3 regions of the Aliiglaciecola sp. genome follow, and region 2 is predicted to be linked to each of the others. Evidence: predicted binding sites of a transcription regulator. Region 2 holds the regulator's gene; each other region holds the start of a gene.
What was found. The regulator sigma-54, encoded in region 2, starts transcription at its own class of promoters, with help from an activator protein. The targets are predictions, from matches to a motif close to GTTGGCACGNNNNTNGNNT.
Positions count from the first base shown of each region.

Region 1: a site for sigma-54 is predicted at 1,682-1,700, ahead of ABJV04_RS11220 (S8 family peptidase). Genes of this name have one in related genera too.
Region 3: a site for sigma-54 is predicted at 2,506-2,524, ahead of fliE (flagellar hook-basal body complex protein FliE). Genes of this name have one in related genera too.

Region 1 is NZ_JBDWYG010000038.1:455,439-459,464, forward strand. Features, by position in the region: gene ABJV04_RS11210 (NAD-dependent succinate-semialdehyde dehydrogenase) at 1-574, opposite strand, end outside; gene ABJV04_RS11215 (hypothetical protein) at 779-1,333, opposite strand; gene ABJV04_RS11220 (S8 family peptidase) at 1,779-3,917, shown strand.
Region 2 is NZ_JBDWYG010000037.1:53,699-57,724, reverse strand. Features, by position in the region: gene mgtE (magnesium transporter) at 1-165, opposite strand, end outside; gene ABJV04_RS08875 (HPr family phosphocarrier protein) at 263-538, opposite strand; gene rapZ (RNase adapter RapZ) at 535-1,380, opposite strand; gene ABJV04_RS08865 (PTS sugar transporter subunit IIA) at 1,377-1,823, opposite strand; gene hpf (ribosome hibernation promoting factor) at 1,842-2,129, opposite strand; gene ABJV04_RS08855 (RNA polymerase factor sigma-54) at 2,157-3,635, opposite strand; gene lptB (LPS export ABC transporter ATP-binding protein) at 3,697-4,026, opposite strand, start outside.
Region 3 is NZ_JBDWYG010000062.1:7,501-11,526, forward strand. Features, by position in the region: gene ABJV04_RS16915 (ATP-binding protein) at 1-957, shown strand, start outside; gene ABJV04_RS16920 (sigma-54 dependent transcriptional regulator) at 954-2,297, shown strand; gene fliE (flagellar hook-basal body complex protein FliE) at 2,611-2,931, shown strand; gene fliF (flagellar basal-body MS-ring/collar protein FliF) at 2,951-4,026, shown strand, end outside.

The DNA of each region.
Region 1 (4,026 bases), on a different contig from region 2:
CCATTGCTAGTGCTGATAAAGGTGTTTGTGTTGCCGGTCTAACTACAAAAGTACAACCCGCAGCTAAGGCCGCTGCCGCTTTACGAGAAATCATCGCATTTGGGAAATTCCATGGGGTAATAGCACTAACGACTCCAATGGGTTGTTTAAGTACAATGATCTGCTTATCGTTACTTGGAGGCGGGATCACATCACCGTAGATACGTTTGCCTTCTTCTGCAAACCATTCAATAAAAGATGCTCCATAGGCAATTTCGCCCTTAGCTTCTGCAAAACTTTTTCCTTGCTCTAAGGTTAGAATCTGGGCTAAATCGTCTTGGTGTTGCATCATTAACTGAAAAAGATTACGCAATAAATTCGCTCTTTGCTGGGCGCTTTGAGCTGACCATTGTGATAAAGCAGCATGTGCCGCTTCAACGGCTTGTTCGGCGTCTGCGACATCCGCATCGCCGATAGAGACTAACACCTGCCCGTTGGCCGGGTTCAGAACAGAAAGCTGTTTGTCGATTGCTAACCAACGACCATTAACATATGAAGAGGTTTTTAGTAGGGTCGGGTCTTTTAAGTTTAGCATGATGAACTCCATGGAGTAGTTTTCGCTGCTGAAGCGAAATTGAATAATTCTTTAAATATTAAACGTTAAACCTTTGGGTTTAAACATATAAAATACTATGTGCTAGAACCATTTAATTTATTTGGCGCTAATTAAATTGCATATACTGTTAATCAAGTGACAAGCCTATTTTTGCCTATATAGATGTTTACATATCTGTTTAATTTACTGCGTATGGCTTTTATCGAAGATATTCATCCTCACAGTACAATTGTCGTTGTGTAAGTAACTATCAATATCCGCGTCAAAACAATCAGTCAGATCTTCGTCATCATTTACCCCATCCGCTTTTGCAAAATGTGCTGTACCGTCATCTTCCAAAATTAATAAATCGGTTAAATAGTAGTCGGATAAAACAGCTATTGCCTTTGGCCGTTGTTCACTTTGCAAAAAAGCGCTGGTCTCGTAAACCAGAAAATAAGGGTGTCCTTCTTCTGCAAAACCCATCACAGAATACTTCCCGTGTTGTGAAAACCCCCAAAACCAACTGACAGCAACATCTCCTTTTATTACTTCTAAAAACACAGGAAAGCGGTCTTTATCGCGTTTATACAAAACAAGATCATTCACAGGAAAGTGTTCAGAATGGGTCGACATTACACAAATTTCTGTCTTTTTCTGAGGATGGTTTTGACACTTCAACGTCAAAGGGTCAGAGCCTGCGAACCCATCATTACAAGTAAGCAGGGCGATAATGAAAAAGCAGCAACGTTTTAGCATAGGTATCTTTAGTCCGAATCTCTATGTAATGGGATTAGTTAAGTAAATGATTTTATCCAATAATAATCAATAGATAACAAATAGTAACTGACACAAATCTAGGCTTTTTGAATAGCAGTTAATAACTTAACACTAGCCTCAAGCCGCCCAAGGCCCATCTCAACTAGCTAATATTGGAACTCATCTTTGTTGGTTAAACCTGAACGATAAATTCAAATAAAATTAAATTGAAAAATATGAATGAAAATATTGATTTGTGACTTCGTTTTTTACACTCGTTATTTTCCTTTTGATTGCATTCATTTTTTTCACATTAGACTAAAGGCTAATGGATTCGGTGTTTTGTGTGTTGGCATGAGGATTGCTATGAAGGGGTTAGATGAGGGAGTCTGCATCCGATGTTCTACAAAATTTGATGCAAGGACATAAAAAAGAGATAAATAACATGAAACTAAACAAAAGAAGTACTTTCGCAGTTTTAGTCAGTGGTTTGTTAAGCTGCTCAGCAATGAATGCGAGTGCGGCTAGTAGTAGCCTTTTAGGGTTAGATCTTAATAGCGTGGCTGATTTAACGAACGTTTCAAATCTGACAACATCTTTGGGATTGCCTGAATTACCTGTCGTTGACAGTATCTTATCAATGGATAATGAAATTTTAATTCAAGGTGGAGATATTGCAGTAATTAACGACTTAGTTAACTTAGTGGGTGGGTTAGTTACTCACGAGTTGCCTTTAGTCGGTGGAATCGGCGTGCGGGTTTCAGATCTGCAATTGGAATTACTCAAAAGCTTTCCCGCTTTGATAACGATTACTGAAAACCAACCACTGTTCACTGCAGGTGCTCTTGATAATTGTCAGGTTTACGGAAGTCATGTTGTTGACTTAGAAAGAAGAAAGGTTAGTTGGAATCTTTACAACGCCCGTGACATGAAAACCAATGTAGATGAAATGAAGTTTACCTGGCCGTCGAGTTTAGGCAATGTAACGTCGGTTAAATTTAATGGTTCCACTGTATTTTGGAGTTTGTTTGGTTCACAAAGAGGTGAATTGACACTGGATTCTTCTTGGTTGAGTCGTTATGCAAAAATGAATGCCTATGATGATGCTAAAGTTGAATTAACTTTTTCCCGAAGTGGCGCTGAAAACTATCAGCAAAATGACTTCTCGATGAATGTTTCCTTTACTCAAAATTGCAGTCGAGAGTTGGTTAAAGGTTATGATACCCAAGCCAATGAAGGGGATAGTAATAGTTATTACGTCAATACTATAGGTGCGGATGAGCTACATGATAATGGTATTACCGGTAAAGATATCACGGTAGCCGTTATTGATAGTGGAGCTTGGGCAGGTCATAAAGCGTTAAAAAATGACACTAACAATAATCCTCGAATTACAGCTGCATTTGACGCAATTGAAAACCAAGAAATACAAGCACAAGATATGACTGACGAAAATAGTCATGGTACTCATATCTCAGGCATTATTGCTAACAGTGACCGTGCAGTGGTTGACGGACAAATGCGCAGCTATTACCAAGGTGTAGCTCCTGATGCTAATTTAGTGGTAATTAAAGCCTTTTACGAAGATGGTCACAGTACTTATTTGGATGCACTTCGTGCTATTCAATATGTTTCCGACCACCATGAAGAATTAAATATTCGTGTTGTAAACTTGTCTTTTGGTGCGCCACCTCGCTCGAATTACTGGGCAGACCCAATTAACCAAGCCATCATGAAATTATGGGAAAAAGACATTGTTGTTGTTACCTCAGCTGGTAATACTGGACCTGCGGCGATGACTATTGGTGTGCCTGCTAATGTTCCTTATGTAATTAGTGTTGGTGCGATAACGGATAATTACACTCAAGATAACCCTAACGATGATGAGTTGCTTTCATTCTCTTCACAAGGCCCGACTCATGAAGCTTTTGTTAAGCCAGATTTAGTTGCTCCTGGCGGTCATATATTCAGCTTAGCGAATGAAGACATGTATATGCCTAACAAGTTTCCACAATATATGGTTGGAAATGATCGATTTATCATGTCTGGTACTTCGCAAGCGTCAGGTGTGGTAAGTGGAATTGTCGCGTTAATGTTACAAAATGATCCCAGCTTGAGCGCTAACGATGTGAAGTGTCGTTTGATGAGTAGCACTACAATGGCTCAACTATCAAATGGCAAACTTGCTTACAGTCCTTTCCAACAAGGCTCTGGTAGTGTTAATGCCGTTAAAGCAGTCGAATCAACCGCTACAGGTTGTGCCAACAATGGTATGGATATCGCTGCAGACTTAAGTGGTGAGCAACATTACATGGGCGCAGCTCGAAAAGACGATAACGGCAACTATTACATCGAAGGGTTTGAGTTTGAGCTTTGGGAAGAAGCGTTTATTTGGGAAGAGGCCTTCATTTGGGAAGAAGCGTTTATCTGGGAAGAGGCCTTCATCTGGGAAGAAGCGTTTATCTGGGAAGAAGCCTTCATTTGGGAAGAGGCCTTCATCTGGGAGGAAGCGTTTATCTGGGAAGAAGCCTTCATTTGGGAAGAAGCCTACGTAAATCAAGAAAACTTCTTAATGCAAGAATAAGTCTTTCAGGTTAATTCATTCAGCCCCTCAAAGTGAGACTTTGCAGGGGCTGAGTTGTTTTTTAACCACCGCAATTGGGCTAAATAGAGACTTCTAGCAGCTATTTTTA
Region 2 (4,026 bases):
TTCGGTTCTTGATTTACTTGGAGATGATTCGAGAAGTAGGGCGATATCACATGCAGGCATATCGTGAATGGTTTTGCGGACATGCATAAAGCGGCCACTGGCCAAGGCTCGATTGATAGCCTTCAGTTGACGTTGCGCGTGTTTTACCTCTAATGCTTCAGCCATGAAAATACAGCTCGATGAAAAAACTACTAATATGAATAGTTTAGAGGGTTAAGGGCGGCAGGTCAGCAATTATTTACTCAACTTTAGTGAAAGTGAGCTATTCGTTTTCGTGAAACTTTTCTACAATAAGCTTTTCGATAGCTGCAAGTGCTTGCTCAGCGTCGATTCCTTCGCTTATTACGTTGACTTCTTTGCCTTGGGAGCTTTCTAACATCATTAGACCCAATACACTATTAGCTGACGCCGTTTTTTCCCCTTGGACTAAAGTAACTATGGCATCAAATTGATTGGCAACTTTAACTAATTCTGTCGCTGCTCGTGCATGTAAGCCAAGTTTATTAACTATAACTATTTGCTTTTCAAAGCGATTCATCGGTTTAATTCTCGGTGTCTAATTTGCACATCTGGGTGAGAGGCTGAGAATGTTTTTGCTAATGACTCAGCAACATAAACTGAGCGATGTTGTCCACCGGTACAGCCAATTGCAACTGTTACGTAACTTCGGTTATTTCTTTCTAGATGGGGAAGCCAAGTTGATATAAGGTTTTGAATTTGCCAAATAAATTTAGTCACTATGGGTTGTGAACCTAAAAATATTTCAACTGGTGAATCTAATCCACTTAGGTGTTTTAAGTCCGGCTCCCAGTGAGGGTTAGGCAAAAATCGCGCATCAAAAACATAGTCAGCATCTTTAGGTATGCCATATTTAAATCCAAAAGATTCAAATACTAAAACCAGTCTTGAGCTTTTCTTTCCTAGGATGCGCTCACGAACTAACTCTGCTAATTGATGAACCGAAAGCTTGTCAGTATCTAAATATAAATCAGCACGTTCTGCTATCGGAGCTAAAAGTTGACCTTCAGCCTGAATGGCATCGGAAAGCGATTTGTTTTGACGTGATAACGGGTGTAATCGACGAGTTTCGCTGAAGCGCTTAATTAGCATGTCATCACTGGCATCTAAATAAACAATGGTCATATCCCAGTTGGCAGGCAGGTAATCGAGGATTTCCACCAATTCACCAGACACTTTGGGAAGATTTCTTACATCAATACTTACCGCAACTTGGTCATACTCATCCATAACTGTATGAGTAAGGGTAGGCAGAAGGTTAACGGGGATATTATCAACACAATAATAGCCTAAATCTTCTAATGAGCGCAGTGCAATTGATTTTCCTGAACCGGAACGACCACTTATAATAATCAGCTTCATGCAACAATCGCCTCGTATAACTGTCCGTTGTCTTCAGCACAGCGAATGCGTTTAAGAACCTCTTTGTCACTTAACTTTGTGGCTATAGTGGCTAAGGTTTGCAGGTGTCCAGCGGCTTTATCTTCTGGTACTAAAATAGCGAAAAATATATCTACTGGACAATTATCGACTGCGTCAAAATTGATGGACGGATCACTGGTAATTAATATTGCGACTACGTCTTTTAACCCAGCTAATCTACCGTGGGGCAGCGCAATACCATTGCCGATTCCTGTACTACCCATTTTTTCGCGACTGACTAAACTATTCAAAATGGTAGTTTGATCAATACCGTCAATCTTTTCTGCCGCTATTAGGCTGATAGTTTCAAGAATTCGTTTTTTGCTTGTCCCCTGAACTGCACAACTTGTGCAGTCAGAGGAAAGGATGTCTTTAATTTCCATTAAATAATCTAATATATGTTAATGACGTTTAATCTTTTCCTTGTGCTTGATCACCTGTCGATCAAGCTTATCTATTAATCCGTCAATGGCTGCGTACATATCGTTATGTTCTGAGGTTGCAAAAACTTCGCCTCCGCTAAGATGAACTGTCGCTTCAGCTTTTTGATTAAGCTTTTCGACATTGAGAATGACATGGACATTGTTGATGTGATCAAAATGCCTTTCTAACTTTGTAAATTTAGTGTCTACATAATCTCGCAATGAATCTGTAATTTCTACATGATGGCCAGTAAGGTTAATTTGCATATTAGCGTATTCCTTCTGTTAACGAGCCTACAGCAGGCTCTTGCGTTGGTTAGACGGTGGGATCGATAAAGACTCCCGGTATTTTGCTATTGTTCTACGGGCAACCTGTATACCTTGGTCAGCCAATAGATCAGCAATCTTACTATCGCTAAGTGGCTTAGTTGGAAGCTCTGCAGCGACAAGTTTTTTAATTAGTGCGCGAATTGCCGTTGAAGAACACTCTCCGCCAGAGTCTGTGGCAACATGGCTGGAGAAAAAGTACTTCAGTTCGTAAATTCCTCTTGGTGTATGCATATATTTTTGTGTAGTAACACGGGAAATAGTTGATTCATGCATATCCACCATTTCTGCGACATCATTTAACACCATTGGTTTCATCATTTCCGGACCATGCTCGAAAAATCCGACTTGTTGCTGAACAATACAATTGGCTACTTTGAGCAATGTATCGTTTCGGCTTTCAAGGCTTTTAATAAACCACTTGGCTTCTTGCATATGTGAACGAATGAACTGACTGTCGCTGGTATTTTTAGCATTGCGGCTCATAGCTGCATATTGCTGATTAACATTTAGCTTAGGCAAACTGTCGGGATTTAACTCTACTTGCCAGCGGCCATTCTTTTTCATTACAGAAACATCAGGAATCACGTATTCGGATTCACCAATTATTAGGGCGCTGCCTGGGCGAGGGTTTAATGTTTGCAACAAACGCATTGCTTCGCGTAATTCGTCTTCTTTTAAACGAGTTTTGCGCATTAACGTGCGGTAATCTTTGCTACCTAAAAGGTCTGCATATTCACTAATTAATAATTTAGCTTCATTTAACCAAGGTGTATCTGGGGCAAATTGATTCATTTGTACCATCAAACACTCTTGAGGATTTCGAGAGCCAGAACCGATAGGATCGAACATTTGAATGCGTTTTAGAACACACTCAACTTCATCCAGTTCAACCTCTTCGTGATCGAGACTCGCGAGCACTTCTTCAGTACTAATGGTTAAATATCCAGATTCATCGATTGAGTCGATGATGGCAATGGCAATAGCGGTATCTACTTCGGAAAAGGGGGTTAAGCGCATTTGCCATAACAAATGATCTTGTATATTTTCGCTGGTTTCACCTTGGAAAATTTGATCATCATCACCACCGCTGCCACCACTAATTGATGCGGGTGCTGAAGATGCACTGATATATTCATCCCAAGTGCTATCTATGGGTAATTCGTCCGGAATATCTGCTTTTTCTAATGCCTCGTTTGTATCCATTGAGTCAGAACTGGCGGATACGGTTTCTTCCGTGAATTTATCATTACTATCTGCTAATGCGGAATCTCCTGTGGGGATGTCCGAACCATCCTCTACTTCTAAAAGCGGGTTGGATTCTAAAGCTTCTTGTATTTCCTGTTGTAAATCCAGCGTTGACAACTGCAATAGACGGATAGCCTGTTGCAATTGAGGCGTCATTGTTAGTTGCTGGCTGAATTTTAATTGTAACGAGGGTTTCATTTAGTTTTTATATTCTTACTTGTTTAGCCACAAAGCTTTGGTTAAAAACAACATACCTGTACTATAGCTTGAATTGCTCGCCAAGGTATACATCTCTGACTTGTTGATTATTTAAAACTTCTTCTGCAGTTCCAGAAGCTATCAATTCACCATGACTCACAATATACGCTTTTTCACACACGTCTAGGGTTTCACGTACATTATGGTCAGTTATTAATACTCCAATACCTCTATCGCGCAGGTGTTGAATTATTTTTTTTATATCATTTACAGAAATTGGATCGACACCTGCAAAAGGTTCATCTAATAAAATAAATTCGGGTGCGGCGGCCAAGGCCCGTGCTATTTCGACTCTTCTGCGTTCTCCGCCAGATAAACTCATTCCTAGGCT
Region 3 (4,026 bases), on a different contig from region 2:
AATGGAAAAGGGCAAGTGAAACAAGCCAATGCCTTAGCTAAAGCCTTGTTAGGTGAGCCGTTAGAGGGCCAAGCTTGGCGAAAAATCATCGCCCGCTCTTTTAAACCACAAGCTGATGATGGTCATGAGGTCTCTTTGCATGATGGCCGAAAAGTAAAATTATCCATTACGCCGTTAACAGCCGAACCAGGCCAGCTTATCGTGCTGACTGACTTGACTGAAACTAGACAATTACAGCAGCGAATTAGCCACATGCAACGTTTGTCTTCCTTAGGAAAAACCGTTGCATCTATTGTTCATCAAATCCGTACGCCGCTATCTGCCGCGATATTATACGCATCGAATTTAGCCAGCAATCAACTTAGTGATAGTGCTCGTGAGCGCTTTGGCGAAAAGCTAATGCTAAGGTTGAAAGATTTAGAAGGTCAGGTAAACGACATGTTGTTGTTTGCTAAAAGTGGTGAAGAGCAAGTGGTACAAAATATCTCTGTTACAGAGCTAATATCAGAATTATTGGTTTCCTCAGAGAATATGGTTCAACAAGCTAACGCCCAGTTAATCGTCAAAGATATTGACCCGCAATTAACAATATTAGGCAATAAACCCGCGCTTTTGGGGGCACTGCAAAATATTATTCACAATGCGATTCAAGTTCAGCCTGAAGATTGCCAAATAACTATTAGTTGTTTAAACGACAGTCAACAGGTGAGCTTGCACATACAAGATAACGGCCCAGGCGTTGATACACAGTGTCTAAATCGCATTTTTGAGCCTTTTTATACCTCAAAAAGTCATGGTACAGGCTTAGGACTTTCAGTAGTCGCAACTGTGGCTAAGTCCCATGGTGGCTCGGTTACTGTGTCAAATATGCCAGGCGCAGGAGCGTGTTTTAGCCTCATGTTACCTATCATTAATTCAAGTCAAACAACTAAACAGGCTTTGGGAGAGAAATCGTGAGTCAAACCAGCATATTAATTGTAGAAGATGATGCCGGGTTAAGAGAGGCATTAGTCGATACCCTATTACTTGGTGGTTACGAGGTTATAGAGGCAAGCTCGGCTGAACAAGCGATGGTCAAGCTAAGTTCACATAAAGTCGACTTGGTCGTAAGTGATATTCAAATGGGCGAAATGAGTGGCCTAACATTATTGCGCAGTATTAAAAATAAATACCCTAACTTACCGACTTTATTGATGACGGCTTATGCAACAATTGATGATGCAGTGCAAGCAATGCGTGATGGCGCAACTGATTATTTATCAAAACCATTTAGTCCCGAAGTACTGCTAAATTTAGTTGGACGTTATGCTCCAGCTCAACAAGTTGAATCTCGCAATCCTATTGCTGCCGACCCAACTAGTATTAACTTGCTTAATTTAGCTAAGAAAGTTGCTACCTCGGATGCAACCGTAATGGTTTTAGGACCTAGTGGTTCGGGTAAGGAAGTGTTAGCGCGATATATTCACGATCAGTCTAGCCGCAAAGATCAGCCATTTGTTGCCATTAATTGTGCTGCTATTCCTGAGAATATGTTAGAGGCAACTTTGTTCGGCTATGAAAAAGGCGCGTTTACCGGTGCATTGCAAGCCTCTCCGGGTAAGTTTGAATTGGCCCAAGGTGGCAGTATTTTATTAGATGAAATTACTGAAATGGATTTAGCACTGCAGGCAAAACTATTGCGTGTATTGCAAGAAAAAGAAGTGGAAAGATTAGGTGGCCGCAAAACTATCGCATTAGATGTGCGAGTGATTGCCACTAGTAACCGTGATTTAAAACAAGTTGTCAGTGATGGTAAATTCAGAGAGGATTTATACTACAGATTAAATGTTTTCCCATTAATGTGGCATCCATTGGATAAGCGAGCAGGGGACATAGTACCCCTAGCAGAACACATGATAGAAAGACATTACAACGGTAATCAGCCTGCTCCGAGCTTAACCGCTTCAGCTAGAAGTAAGTTAATGCAGCATGTTTGGCCGGGTAATGTACGAGAGTTGGAAAACGTGATCCAACGCGCGTTAATTTTATCTGATGGTGAAACGATTGATGCCAATGATTTGATGATCGAAATTGAGACTGGCCAAACTATGGTGGCTGAACAAGGAAATCAAGCCGAGGTGGATGATAGTAAATTAGGCAGCGAATTACGTCATCAAGAACATCAAATCATTCTAGACACTTTGCAGTCGTGCAACGGTCGACGTAAAGATGTAGCAGAGCGATTGGGCATTAGTCCTCGTACCTTGAGATACAAACTAGCTCGTATGCGCGAAGTGGGGATCGAACTACCTGCTTAGTGATTTAATACCCAAAAAATAGCCGTTAACCAACGGCTATTTTTTTAGTTTTTCTGATGAGTTCATACCTCTTCTAATCCTCCTGTTAACTTACTCCGGTAAATCTCAAAGCTCTACTCAGCTTAGCCAAGCTTAAGTCGTGGGGAAACTGCACTCCGTCAATAAAATGACAAACATCATAACTTATTGATATTTATAGATATAAAAGGTTGGCATTGAGTTTGCTTAGTCAAGCTATAGCTGTAAAAAATTCATGCTTTGCCATTTTTTTTGACATTCGCAAAGCCTATTGATTTGACCACCGGAGCGACACATGGAAATCAAAGCACAATCTTTATATCAAGAAATGCAGGCAATGGCGTCCAATGCACAAATGGACGTTGCGCAGCTACCTGGCACCAATCCTTCTTCACACAACTTTGCCGAAATGTTAGGTCAGGCGATAAACACTGTGAACGATATGCAGCTCGATGCAAAAAACAAACAGATCGCATTTGAGATGGGTGATCCTAATATGAGCCTTGCAGATGTGATGTTGACTAAAGAGAAGTCAGGCATTGCTTTTGAAGCTACCGTGCAGGTACGCAACAAAGTGCTAGAAGCTTATAAACAAATCATGAACATGCCCGTTTAACTTAGCAAGAGGATAACTCGTGGCCGAGGCAACTAGCACTGAGCTTGCACTTAGTGACAATGACAATTATTCAGATTCCACAGAATTAGAGCATAAATCTGGTTTTATGGACGCATTGGGCAATGTAGACATTATGCGTCAAGTGACCATAGTGATTGCGCTAGTGATCTGTATCGCTATTGCGATTTTTATCGTGATTTGGGCACAAGAACCTACTTACCGTCCTTTGGGGAAAATGGAAACCCAAGAACTTATTGAAACCCTCGATTACCTTGATCAGAATTACCCCGACTACATACTTGAAGGTAACGTTGTCAAAGTATTGGAAAGCGACTACAAAGCGATCAAATTAAATATGACTCGCCAAGGTCTCTCTTCTTCCTCTGAAAACACCGGTGCTGAAATCATCATGCAAGATATGGGGTTTGGGGTTTCACAACGAGTTGAAAAAGAGCGTTTAAAGCACGCAAGGGAACAGCAAATTGCGCGCACCATTGAAGAAATAAATGGCGTTAAACGAGCTAAAGTACTCCTTGCTTTACCGGTCGAAAATGTTTTTGCACGAAGAGAGAAAAAAGCCAGTGCCACTGTCGTTGTTACCTCTGGGCGTGGCTCTAGTTTGTCTAATGAAGAAGTGGATGCCATTATCGATATCGTCGGCTCAGCGGTGCAAGGCATGGAACCAAGTCGAGTTACAGTAACAGATAGTAATGGCCGTTTACTTAATTCAGGCTCTCAAGATGCAGCTTCAGCTCGTTCTAGAAAAGAATATGAATTAGAAAAACAACGGGAAAATGCGTACTTAGAAAAGATTGATTCGATCTTGATACCCGTTTTAGGGCTCGGTAATTACACCGCTCAAGCGGATGTAACAATGGACTTTACCGCTGTTGAACAAACCCAGCGCCGTTACAACCCAGATTTGCCGGCTATACGCAGTGAGATGTTGGTGGAGGAAAATAGTGTAGGTGGCGCAATTGCTGGTATTCCAGGTGCCCTAACCAATCAACCCCCGTTAGACTCTAACATTCCGGAAAATGCCACCGGTAGCAACTCACAAACAACCTTACCCGGTAGAAATTCAAAAGAAGAAAC